DNA from 2 places in the Brevibacillus sp. JB24b genome. Region 2 is predicted to be linked to the other one. Evidence: predicted binding sites of a transcription regulator. Region 2 holds the regulator's gene; the other holds the start of a gene.
What was found. The regulator NrdR, encoded in region 2, represses ribonucleotide reductase genes. The targets are predictions, from matches to a motif close to AACACNATATATNGTGTT.
Positions count from the first base shown of each region.

Region 1: a site for NrdR is predicted at 4,299-4,316, ahead of ACQV1I_RS01485 (anaerobic ribonucleoside triphosphate reductase). Genes of this name have one in related genera too.

Region 1 covers NZ_JBNVQV010000001.1:274,193-282,248, forward strand. Annotated here, with positions in the region: gene ACQV1I_RS01470 (cation:proton antiporter) at 1-258, shown strand, start outside; gene ACQV1I_RS01475 (acetamidase/formamidase family protein) at 337-1,287, opposite strand; gene nrdG (anaerobic ribonucleoside-triphosphate reductase activating protein) at 1,373-1,873, opposite strand; gene ACQV1I_RS01485 (anaerobic ribonucleoside triphosphate reductase) at 1,882-4,152, opposite strand; gene ACQV1I_RS01490 (TerD family protein) at 4,391-6,475, opposite strand; gene ACQV1I_RS01495 (molybdopterin-containing oxidoreductase family protein) at 6,687-8,056, shown strand, end outside.
Region 2 covers NZ_JBNVQV010000001.1:1,008,956-1,017,011, reverse strand. Annotated here, with positions in the region: gene ACQV1I_RS05355 (ABC transporter substrate-binding protein) at 1-391, opposite strand, end outside; gene ACQV1I_RS05350 (L-threonine 3-dehydrogenase) at 677-1,630, opposite strand; gene ACQV1I_RS05345 (glycine C-acetyltransferase) at 1,676-2,866, opposite strand; gene dnaI (primosomal protein DnaI) at 3,438-4,379, opposite strand; gene ACQV1I_RS05335 (DnaD domain protein) at 4,380-5,885, opposite strand; gene nrdR (transcriptional regulator NrdR) at 5,986-6,474, opposite strand; gene ACQV1I_RS05325 (HD-GYP domain-containing protein) at 6,689-7,822, shown strand; gene ACQV1I_RS05320 (YcdB/YcdC domain-containing protein) at 7,906-8,056, opposite strand, start outside.

The DNA.
Region 1 (8,056 bases), 730 kb from region 2:
CTAACAAAGCTCATCGGTTCTGCGATCGGAGCAAGATTAGCAGGATTTAAGTGGAGAAGCTCCCTTGGTGTTGGTGCAGCCATGGTATCACGCGGGGAAGTAGCACTTATCATCGCGGCAATGGGTCTTGAATCAAACCTGCTAAGTAGTGATATGTTTGCGGTTATTGTAGTTGTAGTATTGATTACGACAATTGTGACACCAATGATGATGAAGGTGTTTTTGAGTAATCCTAGAGGGAACAAACAAAATGCTTAAATAGTAGGTAAAAGGGTGCTGACTATGATAGTTGGCACCCTTTTTTTATCAGGAGCAGAGAAGTCAGCTAATCCATGCTCATTTCAATTTTTCATGTATATCAACAAGTCTATCATTCTCTAACACGGCATGAACACCTACAACATCGTTGACCAGTTGGGTTATGCGTAAATCAACGATAAGGCTGGCTAGATTTAATGCTTCTTTTCGTTCGTAGCCATATAGCTCCTGCATCCAATCAATCATACCCTCCAGTGCAATCATAGAGGCTTCGTGTAAATCCTTATGGAAACCAAACGTGATTTTACCAGTTGGTGTTTGTGCTCTTGGGAAAGAAAGTGCTCGATCTTCTACTGTAAAAGTGAGGTCAACCAACTCCATCGGACACTCTATGGCAAGGCCAGATACTTCACCATCGCCTTGGGCTGCATGTCCATCTCCTACCGATAAAAGCCCACCATCTACAGGGATTGGCAAGTATAGAGTACTTCCGGGTACTAGCTCTTTACAATCTATGTTGCCACCACAGAAGCGAGGAGGAATCGTCGAATGAATACCTGATTCGTCTGGCGGCATACCCAACACCCCCATAAAAGGGTGGAGGCGAATTTTATGTCCTTTATTGCTAGTTCCTATCAGGTTAGCCGCATCTAATTCCCAGACTAAACCATACCCTTCTCCTTCCTCCATCCCTAGACGGTTATTTACGGCACTGGTAAATCCGCCACCTACACTCCAGCCCCATGTGCCTACGCGCAATTCATTAATATGTATCGCTAAGCTTTGTCCAGCCTTGGCTTCGGAAATGTACAAGGGACCGATCAAGGCATGTCCGCTATCCTGAGGATGTTCGCGAGTACAAAACTCTATTCTTTTTCCGTCTATCTGTTCAGGGCCTGCGTTCCAATCTGCATCAAGCGTCTCAAATCGAACAGTGTCACCAGAATGGATTGTCAGGATAGGGGTGGCCTCTCTGCTGAAAGAGCCATGCAGAGTCGATCGTTTTGGCTGGATGGTATATGTAGCCATATCCAATTACCTCCTTGGTAGATTATTACAATCGCTTTCTATTAGGATAATACTGAGGAGGTAAAAGGTATAGATTTAATTATTGCTATCCCGTCCATTCGATAACGGAGCCTACTGCAAGACTTTTCCTCACATCAATGATTCGCTGATTACGACTTCCGCGAAAGCGCAAGGAGGTGTCCTTTTGTTCAGCTTTAAATTTACCGTCAATAATGACATCACATAGCTCCAATAGCTGACGTTGTTCATCTAACATGAGCAATGCTTCAAAGGTAAATCCAGTGTATGCCCAGACTGTCTTATCTGGACAAGCTTTGCGAAAGCTGGTGATAAAGGACGCGCAGGCAGTTGCTGAGAAAAATGGGTCTCCTCCACATAAGGTCAGACCATGTAATAATGGATTATCAGAAATCTCCTGAATCACCTCTTGTTGGAGCGCTAGTGTAAAAGGTTGTCCGTAGCTGAAGTCCCACGATTCAGGATTAAAGCAACCATGGCAAGCGTGACGGCAGCCGCTCACAAACACGACCGCTCGCAATCCGATGCCTTCGGTAATACTTTCCCTTCGATATTCGCAGATGTGCATGGATGGATTCACTTGTGCTTCACCCGATCCAGAACCTCAGCTTGTTTTGCAGAATTAAAACGTTGCGTATAATCTCCTGTAATATAGCCTGTTACGCGGCGTAGACGTTGGAAGTGAACGGAGTCTTCATTGCTTCCACAGTTCGGACATTCCGTGCCAATAATCCCTTCATAGCCGCAGCTTGGGCAGCGATCCAGTGGATGATTAATAGAGAAATATCCTACATTACTTTTTAATGCGTACTGAACAATCTGTTGAAAAGCTACTGTATTTTGTCGGGCATTTCCATCTAGCTCAATATAGGTAATCGCCCCAGCGTTGCATAGCTCGTGAAAAGGTGCCTCAAGTTTAATTTTTTGAAAAGCTGATAGAGAATAGTAGACGGGAATGTGAAAGGAATTCGTATAGTATTCACGGTCAGTAATCCCCGTAAGCTTACCGTAGTTTTTTTGATCAGCTTTCGTAAATTTACCTGATAAGCCTTCAGCGGGAGTAGCGAATAATGTAATGTTTAGATTATATTTTTCGCTCATGTCATCACAGTATTGGCGCATGAATGAAATGACAGAGAGAGCACGCTTGTATACTTCAGTATCTTCCCCGTGGTGTTTGCCATAGAGAGCATTCATGCATTCTGCCAACCCGATAAAACCTACAGCTAGACTACCATGCTTAATTAAATCGGCTACTTCTTGATCGGGATGCAGGTCTTTACCTCCCTCCCAGACACCTTCACGCATCATGAAATCCGATGCTTTGGCCGGTTGTTTTGCTTGGATACCAAAGCGATGAATCAAGCCACTGATAGCTACATCCATATAGCTTTGTAGGGCCTTATAGAAGCCGGCTATGTCTGCTTGTTCGCGTTGGTTTTGGCAAATCCCATATTCGATACCCAATTTTACAAGATTGATCGTATTAAACGAAAGATTTCCCTTTCCGCTACTATAATTTCGCCCAAAACGATCTGATATTGATCTTGTCCGACATCCCATTGTAGCAATAATCGTATTCGGATCATCCTCACGATAGTATATGAGATTGAAGGTCGCATCTACGTTGACAAAGTTAGGATAGAGGCGTTTGCTGGAGCATTCAATTGCTTTTTGGAACAGATCGTAGTTTGGATCACCTTTTGACTGGTTAATTCCTGTTTTGCATTGAAAAATATGCTGTGGAAAAATAGGTGTTTCTCCATTTCCTAAGCCATTACTTGTTGCCTGTAATAACGCATGTGATACCAAACGCCCCTCTGTAGAAGTACACATCCCATAATTAAGAGAAGTAAAAGGAATTTGTCCCCCGGCTCGACTGCTCATCGTATTTAGATTATGGATAAGAGATTCAGCCGCCTGATGGGTCTCTGAAACTGTTTCTTCAAAAGCATAGGTATAGCTTTTGGGAAAGTCTTGCTTTAGTTTTTCGTTATCCATATAAAGATGATCATCAGACAAGGCGGATAGAGTAAGATCGGAACCCTCGTTAAAATAATGGAGCCCTTTTTTCATGTGTTTGACGAATGATTTCCGAACATAGGGAGCGAGATCCCAGTCAATCTTGTTAGCAGAAACACCGCCGAATTGGCTGTTCTGCTGCGATTGAAAGATAATTGCGACTAGAGCCATGGCCGTCATAATACTTTGTGGGGTGCGGACTGACCCGTTCCCTGTATTAAAGCCCTCAGCTAGTAGGCGATCAAAAGGAATGAAAATGCAATTGGTTGTGCCGATTGCATATTGGTCCAAATCATGTACATAGACATAATTATGATCGATCGCTTCACGTAGCTCGTTAGGCAAAACGTATTGTTTCACATGCCATTTTGCATATTCAGAGCCCATTTTACTCATTTTTCCGCTGAATGATTCACCGTTTACATTCGCGTTTTCCCGTAGTAAATCCATATCCTGTAGGCCGATGACAGCTTCACTAATGTTGTATAGCTCACTTTGCTGCAAACGAAGGCGATCACGTTGTTGACGGTAGGTAGAAAAGAAATGAGAAATATCATTGTGATCCTTTTCACATAACTGTGCAATAATTAACTCGTGAATTGTCTGTGTAGATATTGGATTTATGTAGTTATGTTGCTGTTGCTCTGCGGTGAGTTGATGCATACGTAGTTGCTGTTTAAGTTGTTCCTGGATACACAGGGCAATCTCTTCACTAAGTGCCACGTTTACTGTGCCCATTGCAGGTAAGCAGGCTTGGGTAATTGTTGTGATTAATTTTTCTAACTGAAAGATTTCTTGACGACCATCGCGTTTCGTTATAAGCATGAAAAAAAGCCTCCTGTAATGTAAAAAAACCTTGATGTGTAAGCTGAAAATAAGTTTGTTATGGTAGAAAATGGTACTCATGCACTCAAAATGTAAGAAGCATTCCCTCATAAATAAGAGAAAATGCTTCCGTAAATGTGGTTATACGTACTATATATAGTCTACGAATTACAAATTACATCAATATATCGTATGTGTCAAATGACGGTACTGTGACTACAGCATCAAGCTACATACGCTATAAATAATCTGACATGATTTTGTCGGTGTCAAATGGTGTTACCCCGCTATTTACAGAGAAGACGGATTGGGCGCGATCAGGACTGTCGACAAGTGTTCCTCTGGCTAAGGCGTGCAATAAAAACAGGTCATATAAATTAGGCTTAATTAGATTGGTCATGGCCTTTCCCATGAGCAGCATGCTGTTTCGATTATTTTCAACGTTATTGGAATATATTAGCTCAGTAGTAAGAGCTAGATCGGTCCAGATGACCTGGCGAGTCTCTACATCAATAATAACGGGAATGCAAATCGTTGTGTCAGCAGTGATATCGATCTTATTTTGAACGGTAGAGGGTTCAAAGATTTCACCAGAATTAGGGTGCTGTCGCATCATCCAGCCAGCAAAGCATTCAGGAAGATCACAGTAAGGGTGACTGGTAAAGGAATGCAGAGACATAGAAATATAACGAGCCCCTGCTTTTGTAGCAGCAGATAAATCGATATCAATAAACTCGCAGGCACCTTGTGGAGCAGTAGTAATATCCCCACTATGGTAGGCCTTAAAGGAAGCTGAGACTAGATTGGTATAGGAAATGTGTTCTAAATCATTCCAGTTGTGATCATACATCACAGCAGATAAATCAACATCCACTCGATCTGTCGGAATTTGATTCACAACGCCTTCTCGCCACCATGTAAAAAAGCGAATGGTATCTCCTGCTGGTAAATCAAGCTTAGAACCTCGCGTAATCGTACAAAGAGCCTTCTGAGCTGAGCGTTGGGAGAAGGGAACAGTATAATGACGTAATCGTTCATCGATATATACATAGCCCAGCGGTGGCAGTTGAGAAAATCGGTGTATGAATTCTTTTTGACAGATGGATGTGATTGATTCCCCGATTTCCTTAGTAAGAGGAGCCAATGTATCAGCGCTCACTTGAACTTTAGCTACATTTCCTTTTGGGAAAAATGTACGAATGACTTGTGGAATGTGACGGTTAGCAAAATGCGTCATCACCTGCAATAAAACGGGAGAAGAAACCTGATCTACCACCTGTTCAAAAGCAAAAACGATTGGTTGCCAATCCGCACTGAGACGTATCATGTGATCGAGACGGCGTGCCAATTCGCCCGGTCTAGTGGACAGTAGCTCGATTGCTTCCGGTAGCTGTCTATGTAATAGAGCTTGCTCTACTTTACTGTTAAATGTCTCGATTTTTTGGTTGTTTCGAATCAGATAAAATGCATCAGCACACCGAGGGAAACGTTGCTTGTATTCAGTAGGGTGTAAAATTTCCCCTAATCGAATCCAGCGATTCTTATAGCGTAGCATGTCTTCTTCAAGGGCATGGCAATTCTCTAATAATCCCAAGATAAAACGTCTTTGGGCACGTGTAAATTTACGGAATGGTGTAGTACGAGATAGACTGATATTACCACCAGATAAGGCTGTGGCTACCCGTAAGACATCTGTTGCTGTCTTGATATGTTTAGAAAAAAAGCCAGGGGACATTTTACTAGATGTGAATAGTAAGCCTGCTACCAGAGCAATATTTTCTTTTAACGGAATATCTAACTGCACAAGACGATCCAAAACCTGATATTCTTGTATAAAGAAGCTGAGATCATCCTTGTCAGTTTCTGACAGAGAGGTTTTGGATTGTACAAGATTCCAGAAGATTTGTTCTAATTCCTCTTCATACCCAAGTCCAATAACAGTTAACTGGCTACGATCAAGCAATGGAAGGCGTTTCTTTACTTCTTCAATAGGAAGGGAAAGGGTGAGATAGTGAATAATGGCGTTCACGTATAGGCTTGCTTGACTTTCTTCCATTAGTTGTTGGGGGAAATTTTGGTACATCGGACGGTATCTTACATGATCCCCGACGAGTTGCTTTACATCCTCTTCTAGTTGTTGAAAGAAAGTAGTAAAATCTTCGATAGATAGGGTTTGCAACCGTTCGATCAATGGTTGGGAGAAGGTGTAGCCGAGACGCTCCATGTTTTTTAAGGCGGTAGCTAGGTAAGGAAGAGGTAAATGACTGATTCCAGTAGGCACAAGTAGCTTACATTTTCGTCTTAGATAGATAGAATTTTTCATTGGCATAGTAAAAAAATCAGGAGAGCAGTGCCCCTAATATCCATTAGTTGTAGAAGGAAGGAGCACTATAGCCTGATTTTATATCCTTTTTATTATTTTTAAAGGGTATATTTTGAAAGGTAAAGATTATTCAATCATTATAGTATAGAAACAAAAGCCTGTAAATAAAATGAAAAACAGTAGAAAAGAGAAGTAGTAAGGAGGAGAAGCCATGACCAAAGAGCATACCAATATCTGCCCCCACGACTGCTGGGACACCTGTAGTATGACAGTGACTGTGGATGAATCGGGGAAAGCAGTAAAAATTCGCGGTAACAAAGAACACCCTGTAACCAAAGGCTTTCTGTGCATAAAGGTCAATAATTATTTGGAGCGGGTGTATCATCCGGAGCGGATTTTATATCCAATGAAAAGAAGCGGTAAAAAAGGCGAAGGAGTCTTTGAACAAATTTCGTGGGAGGAAGCCATCCAGCTCATTACAGATAAATTTAAGGAAACCATACGTCAATATGGAGCTGAGGCTGTATTACCTTATAGTTATGCTGGTACCATGGGGCTGATTAATTACGGTAGTATGGACCGACGCTTTTTTGGCAAAATGGGTGCTTCTCGTTTGGCACGTACTTTATGTGCATCTGCTGCCTCAGCGGCTCTACACTCTGTATATGGAGCGCGACTTGGTGTTGATCCAGAGGATATGGTGCACTCTCGCTTGATTATCGCATGGGGCACCAATACGATTCATACGAACGTCCATCAGTTTCCGATTATGGAGGAAGCACGGAAGAACGGTGCAGTCTTGGTGGTCATCGATCCGTATAGGCATGAGACGGCAGAAAAGGCAGATATTCATTTGCAAATCAAACCAGGGACAGATAGCGCTCTTGCACTGGGTATGATTCATTTATTAATTCATAACGATCAGCTAGACCATGCATACATTGCCAATTATCTACAAGGCTTTGATGAGCTAAAAGAGCGAGTAAAACCATATACACCAGCACATGTAGCTAGCATTACGGGGCTTTCTGAGCAAGAGATCATTGAATTTACTCAGTTATATGCAAGTACTAAAGCTTCCCTTATTCGCTGTGGATTTGGTCCGCAGCGCCATACAACTGGGGGAGAAATCATTCGTACGTTGGCAGTACTTCCAGCATTAACAGGCGCCTGGCAAGAGCTAGGTGGAGGCTTTCTACTTGCTAATATGGATGATGGAATTAATTATGAGAATCTGTATCGAACGGATGTGTATGAGGGAACTCCGCGGGAAATAAACTGTGCGCAACTAGGCTCCGCTCTATTGCAGCAAGACAACCCAGTAAAGGCTCTTTATGTCTACAACAGTAATCCAGCTTTAGTGACTCCTGACGCTAATAAAGTTACGGAAGGGTTACTGCGGGACGATTTGTTTACAGTAGTCCATGAGCAACATATGACAGAAACCTGCCGTTATGCAGATATTATATTGCCTGCGACCACAACTCTGGAGCATCTGGATATTCATACCTCCTATTGGCATTTATACGTTCAGTTAAATGAGCCTTCTATTGCGCCCTTAGGAGAAGCCAAGTCTAATAC
Region 2 (8,056 bases):
TAGCTTCAATTAAAGCTTCTATACTGCCCGTTATATCGAATGTTGGTACATCTAATCCGAGATAATCCTGCTTACCCCATGCTGGATGGTACCATTGCACAATTGGAGTAATTCCTAATGCGACTAAAGGATCTTCCAAATAAATGCCGGCTATTCGTTCAGGATGGATCGGAATCTCCACTTCTCCAAACTCGTCCTTAACCACACGTGTTTGTGATTGCTTCGTTGTTTCCTTGTCATTGGCCTGACTCTCACTTTGCTGTCTATTCTCCACACTCTTCTGAGTCTGTGTAACTGCTTCCTGTGGTTGTTTTCCGCACCCAGCTACAAGGTACATCACGACAAGCAAAACAGCCACCCAAGCAGCCATGTTCCAACGTGACCTTATCATAATCCTTACCCTCTCCCATACAATTACGATTTGCCGAAAAAGCTTCTGTATGATAGTGATTATCATAATGATCATCTATGCTTTTCACAATGCACGTTCGCTACTATTTTTTATACAAACTCTTGTGAACGTACCCTGTAAGCTTATATGCATAGCTACTTTTTTCTCGTTCTACATGAAAATATAAAAAAAGCAGAGGATTATCTCCCCTGCTTTCTTTCATCCACACAATAGACGATCACACTATATCTGCTGTTCAGCTATTCCAGCTCTAGCTACTATCGCTTAGATGCCAGCTGCTACTTGCAATTTATCCCGAAGCTTAGCCAGCATATCAGTTGTCATTTTTTCTAAATTATATTCCGCCTTAAAGCCCCACTCCACTTTAGCCGCTGTGGCATCAATTGAATTTGGCCAACTGTCTGCAATACCTTGTCTAATTGGATCAACTTGGTAATTCATCTCAAATGTCGGAATATGCTTCTTGATCTCCTGTGCAATTTGCTCTGGCTCAAAGCTCATTGCTGTGACGTTAAAGGCGTTACGGTGTTGTAATGTAGACGCATCTGCTTCCATCAAATTAATAATAGCGTTGAGTGCATCTGGCATGTACATCATATCCATATAGGTACCTTTTTGAATGTATGAGGTGTAACGTCCATTTTTAATTGCCTCATAATAAATTTCTACAGCATAGTCGGTTGTTCCCCCACCTGGAGGTGTTACGTAGGAAATCAGCCCTGGGAAGCGTACACCGCGTGTATCTACTCCGAATTTTTGGTAGTAGTAATCACACAACAATTCTCCAGAAACCTTATTCACCCCATACATGGTAACAGGACGCTGAATTGTGTCCTGAGGTGTATTATCTTTTGGTGTTGTTGGCCCGAATGCACCGATTGAACTTGGTGTAAAAAATTGGCAATTAAGTTCTCTTGCTACTTCTAGTGCATTCACCAGTCCGCCCATGTTTAAATTCCAAGCGAGCAATGGCTTTGCTTCCGCTGTCGCAGACAACAGAGCTGCCAAATGCATAATGGTATCCACCTTGTACTTTGTAGCAATATCGTGCATAGCCTTTGCATCTGTTACATCTAAAATCTCAAATGGCCCCTCTTGCCCCTCAACCTGGCGAATATCAGTGGCAATCACGGATTCTGTTCCGTATACACTCCGTAATTTTGTGACCAATTCGGAGCCAATTTGTCCAAGCGCTCCTGTTACCATTATTCTTTTCATATGGGTTGACCCCTTTCGTCCTGTTGTTCCTTTTGCTCAGTAGGATTAAATGATTCCCATTTCCTTACCTACTTTTTTGTAAGTGGCCAACGCTTGATCTAACATTTCTTTCGTATGCGCCGCAGTTGGCATATTGCGGACACGTCCCGTTCCTTTAGCAACCGTTGGGAATACGATAGCTTTTGCATAAACGCCTTCTTCATACAATCGCTTACTAAATTCCTGTGTTTTTATTTCATCCCCAATAATGCAAGGTGTGATTGGAGTCTCGCTCTCTCCGATATTAAAACCGAGCTCTTTCAAACCCCTTTTCAGGTAATTACCATTCTCCCAGAGGCGATCATGTAATTCGGTGCTTTCTGTCAAAATGTTAATTGCTTTGGTAATCGCTGCGACATCTCCTGGTGTAAGTGCAGTGGAGAATAGGAAAGGTCTACTACGTACTTTAAGCCAATCAATTAGCTCTTGTTTACCAGCTACATAACCACCTACTACCCCAATCGCTTTTGACAGCGTTCCGATCTGGAAGTCTACCTTGTCAGATAAGCCAAAATGCTTAACGGTTCCCGCCCCTTTACCAAGAACGCCAGATCCATGAGCATCATCCACATACGTGATTAAATCGAATTCCTCAGCAATCTCTACAATTTCTGGTAGCTTGGCAATATCTCCATCCATAGAGAAAACACCATCTGTAATCACCATGATTTTATTGTACAGACCAGATTCCTTCGCCTCTTTTGCTTTTTGACGAAGATCATCCATGTCAGAATGGTTATAACGGATCGTTTTGGCTTTAGATAGACGGCATCCATCGATAATGGATGCATGGTTTAATTCATCTGATAGGATTGCATCATTTTTATCCATCACGGCTGAAATGGCAGCCATATTACAGTTAAACCCAGACTGGTAAGCAATAGCCGCCTCGGTATGTTTAAATTCTGCTAATGTGTTTTCTAAAGTAATATGGATATCCAATGTCCCGTTAATTGTACGAACAGCACCTGCTCCAACACCATACTTTGCAATCGCTTGGTATGCTGCTTCCTTCAAGCGTTCATCTGTTGCCAAACCCAGATAGTTGTTGGAAGAAAGGTTAACCAGTTTTTTGCCTTTAATGGTAATAACAGGCCCGTTGGCACTCTCCAAAGGATCAATAACGTTATATAGGCCCTTGCTTTTAAGTTCTGCTAAATTTCCTTGTAAAAACTCTTGCAACCCTCTGCTGGACATCCTTTTATCCCTCCATAGGTATCTTGGTTTTTTATCTTTTCATAAATACGATACTACCATTACATTTGGTAAGGAAGACAGGATTACCACTCTTCCCAGAGAAAACAAATGTCCTCACTGTACGTACATAATGATGTTGTTTTAACCGCGTAATCATCTTCCTATTCTAGTTTTAAAAGTACCACATGATCCCCATAATGTCCACACACCAAACACAATATTTTTCAGTATCATCAGTTAATTCGCAGTAATCAGTCACTACAACCCTTTGATAGCAAGCGTTTCACTCCACTAATCTGTTTTCTGAATAATCAAATATCATTCTTGGTATGTATTTCTAAGGAATACATTTGTCTTTTTTATTTTATCTCGTCCCGTTTTCTATATAAGCTTTGTATGTCTTTTTCAAAAGGACATTTTTGACAAGACAACTAGGCTACCAATCACTAAAACATTTCCATAAAATGACCCTAATCCAGACAAAAGAACCCAAGTAAAGGACTTATCTGCATGTCCAATACTTGGGCTGCCTGCCAAACAATATGCTCCTAGGCACTTACCCCGGCATAGGCTATCTTTTTCTACGGTTCATTCCTTCAATCTCTACAACCTCTACATAATGACGAATCCGTTCCAGAATTCGGCGCGCCTTCGTTACTTCGATACGTGAACCATTACTGATGGCAAAATGCTCTTCCAATTCTTCGAGAGAATAGTTAGAAGCAAATAAAGTTGGTAGATGATTGTTAATTCGCTGATTTAAAATGACCCCAATCACTTCATCACGAATCCATGGAGTTACATTCTCCGCTCCTAGATCATCTAGGATCAACACAGGAATCTCTTTTAGTAGTTCCAGTTTACCAACATAGGATTGATCGGAGAGGGATTCTTTCAACTCTCTAATGAAGTCTGGGACATAGACCATTAAGGAAGAAATGTTACTCTCCGATAGTTCACGTGCGATAGCAGCCATCAGATAGCTCTTGCCAACCCCAAAGCCCCCGTGAACATACAGGCCTCGTGCTGCTTGCTTCTTATCGCCTTTCATTTCTCGACAGAAACGCATCGCCTGACGAATCGCTTCTTTATTGGAATCATCCATATCCATATGATGAAAGCTAGCTTGAAGTGTTTCTTCAGACACATAGTAGCTTCGCATCATTTTACGTGTACGAAGTGTCTCATCGTAAGCTAATTGCTTTTCACAGGGACTTAGAGCGGACACAATGTGTTTGTTTTGCACCTGCAGCTTATTCGTATGCCCCTTTACCAAATTAGGACATTCAGACAGCCCAGGACAATTCTCACAATAATAGTGCTCCTTCACCGATTCATACACTGCTGAAAGAGAGCGAAACAAATCTTCCCTAGTTAATTCAGGATGCTTCTGCTGAAAGGATTTTAGATAGAGAGACGAACGCATCATTTTATCCAATTGTTCATCTGGACTTAAAATATGACGTGGAGTTCGTTTCGCCAACTCCTCCATAAACTGACGCAAAGGTTCCATCTAATGTTCGTCCCCCTTCTTCGGCTGTCGTAGTGATTCGTACAATTCTTTCAGCTCTGGATCATCCATAATGGTTTTTTTCACTTGTTTAACGCGTTTTTTCCGATCAGTATCAACTGCCTCTGCTTCCTCACGATCCAGCTGTCGCTGTACAGCAGCAGGTAGCTTATCCTGCAGCAATGCTCGCGAATTACTGCGCCGCCCCCGGTTAGAGGATAATCCACCTTTAGACGACCCCACTGGAGATTGAGCAGTTTGATTCTCCATAGCCTGATTCTTGGCTTCTGCCCGCTCTAAAATGACCCTCACTGCTTCCTCCACGGTGGAAATCGCTTTAGCTTTCCAGCTATCTCGAATGGTTTCTACGTAAGCTTTTGGTAGTTCCATTTTCGTTTCACGCATCGCGTATAACAACAAAGCATTTACGACCTCTGCCGGCATTGAATCTCCGAAGACCAAGCTCTCCGCCCGTTCTAAATACGCACGTGAAATTCTACCTCCCACCGCTTGTTCTAATATGATCAGCGGTGAAAGCTCTCGACAGACTCGTAGAAAGACTTCCGTTCCCGGAGCTGGTATTTTCCCAGGGCAGAGATGTTCCAAATAGCCATCAGCTAATGAACGTCGCTCACGCGTCAGCTGGTTATCTACATATCGCTCGCGTAGTCGTTTACGCAATAGTTCTGTGCTCAGAGCTCCTTTTGAATCAAAAAGATTCCAATCCCGTAGCTCTTGACTTAATAAATAGCTGTCCACTTGATAAAAAGAGAGTAACTGATAAAAAAACGGAATGGTTTCCTGCGTTACTACCTTAGAGGCTTGTACATGACTAGGTAGGCTAGCTCGTAAAAAGGATAAATCCAACTGTTTATCTGGCTCCGCTTCATAATGATTAGCCAGAGAGGCTGTAGGGTGCTTTTCTTGCATGTGAGCAAAAAATCGATCTGTTTCCGATCCAGGACGTATTTCCAGCTCAGAGGCTGACAAGTTGTGATATACCTCATAAAAACGCTTGGTTACATCTTCTTCATACGGATACTCCTCCGCTAGATTACTCCATAGCTGGTCAGCATAGGTACGACGAAGCTGTTCGTATTTGACTTTTCCAACTTGATTGAGCAACATAACAGGAAGGATATCTTCCTGAAAAAATTGAGCGGGAGTTAGCGGTGGCAAGACGATATACTCATAAAAAAAGTCATGTTCGCGATTCTCACGACGACGGACCTTTAATAAATCCATCGCTTCTAGACGTTCTCTGGCTTGCAATAGGCGATCCAACGGCAAGGATGTCATCATCATCAGACTCCGGTGCGTCCCTTCGCTTGCTGCTCCACTCTTTTCATCCACCTCGTGCATTAATAATTGATACAACGAATAGGATGATACCCCTAGTAAGGGCAAATAAAGATGGGTAACGAATCCCATCTCTATCATACTCAGCGGCCTTATGAATCTCACTAAATAGCGATCGTTGGGCGCAAGTTCGTTCCACATGACACGCATCGACCAAAACCCTTCCTTACGTTCATAGTTTCTCTATTATATCATTTCTTCTGTCGTGTTACGTAGGAGAGGTTTGGAAGCTTAGAGAAAAAAATGCTTTTTATTCTGGTTTATTCATTTTAGGCGGCTGATTCCGCGCTTGTTCTAAAAGCTCTTCCAATTCTCGCATAAATACGTTAATATCTTTAAATTGACGATAAACGGAAGCAAAACGAACATAAGCTACCTCATCCACATGGTAGAGGCGCTCCATGACCATTTCTCCTACTTCTTTACTAGGAACCTCAGCTTTTCCCTGGCTACGTAGTTCTCGTTCGATTTCATTTACAATATTCTCTAATATCTCCAATGTCACAGGCCGCTTTTCGCAAGCACGAATCAACCCACGTAAAATTTTATCACGGCTATACTCTTCTCTTGTTCCATCCTTTTTAATAATTAACAGTGGTGTTTCTTCCACCATTTCAAATGTAGTGAATCTTCTGCCGCAGTCTTCGCACTCTCGACGGCGTCTGATTGATTTGTTGTTATTAAATGGGCGGGAATCCAATACCCTTGTCCCATTGAATTCACAAAATGGGCAACGCATTAGCCATCATCTCCAAAATGATTACTCAGTTAGATCAACATCATTCTAAAAAAGAAAGACTTGATTTTATAAATTTGCGTGTAAATTATTGAAGTTTTTCTTTAGAGTCCCATATCCAGTAAGGTTAGTCAAGGGAAAAGCGAATATCCTATTCCCATTTGTCCATAATTTTTTTAAAATGAGATAGTATCTAACAGCAAGGGAGGGTTCTTGCATGCGCCTAGTCTCGTTGCGACATGTTCAACCTGGGATGAAATTGGGAAGGACCGTTTTTACAGATGATGGAAAAGTCCTGCTTGGGGCAGGTATGCAGCTGAGTGAAAGATTGGTAAGTGGTCTACAACGCATGGGAATTGATTCCGTCTATATTGATGACCCGCACACATCAGATATTGAGGTAGAAGATGTTATACGACCAGAGACAAGGCAAGATGCTTTGGAAGTCATACATAAAACCGTGCAACAACTGCGTAATACCAATAAAGTTGCTCGTCGGGTCTCTGTCAAAGATATGGGTATGCATTTCCAGCAGGTCTTTCATAAGATTTTAAATGATCTATCTGGTGCAAAAGATGTCATGATTCATCTAGCTAACATCTCCTCTCACTCGGGAGCAATGTATCATCACAGCGTTAACGTCGCCGTCATGGCTACAGCTGTTGGCATGTCACTTGGCTACAACACGACCCAATTACGTGATTTGGGGATCGGGGCCCTGTTACACGACATCGGAAAAACAGCTTTGCCAAAAGAATTGTTGGACAAGAGCGACCGTTGGAACGAAGCTGAAATGGAGCAGGCCAAAGAGCATACGCGTCTTGGATTTGATATCATTCGAAAACAACACGATATTTCGTTATTGTCTGCTCACGTTGCTTTTCAGCATCATGAACGGATGGATGGAAGTGGCTATCCGCAACAACTGCAGGGTGACAAATTCCATGAGTATGCTCAAATCGTAGCCATTTGTGACGTGTACGATTCTTTAACTACCCCTAGACCTTGGAGAAAACGCTATATGCCACAAGATGCCCTTGAATACCTGCTTGGTTCAGGTGGCTATTTGTTCCAACATCACTTGGTGGATGCCTTTCGCAAGCATATCGCTGTCTTTCCACTGGGTAGCGGCGTCGTACTTAATAACGGAGAAAGCGGCGTAGTCTGTAAAGTAGATCCAGAATGCTGCCATCGTCCAACGATACGCATTTTGCGGGATGGGCGTGGCAATGACTTGCTTACCCCGTACGAAGTTAATTTGAAATATAATTTAAAATTATTTATTACGCAATTTGAAGATGAAACATTATTTACTTTTATGGAATCTAAGCATATTGCACCGGAATTTTAAATCATCTAGTTAATTTTACAATCAGCAAAACTCCCTCCTAATTGATAATGAGAGGGAGTTTTGTTTTGTTTGACTTAGATCAATTATCGTTGGTTTTGCTGATAAAACTGATACATTAGCTCTGCCGCTTCTGCGCGCGTTATGATTTTATTTGGCCCTACATTTGTTCCTTTTGGTGCTTTCAGATAACCTAACGCATACGCTAGCGTATAAGCAGGTACTTGTTCTGCTGTT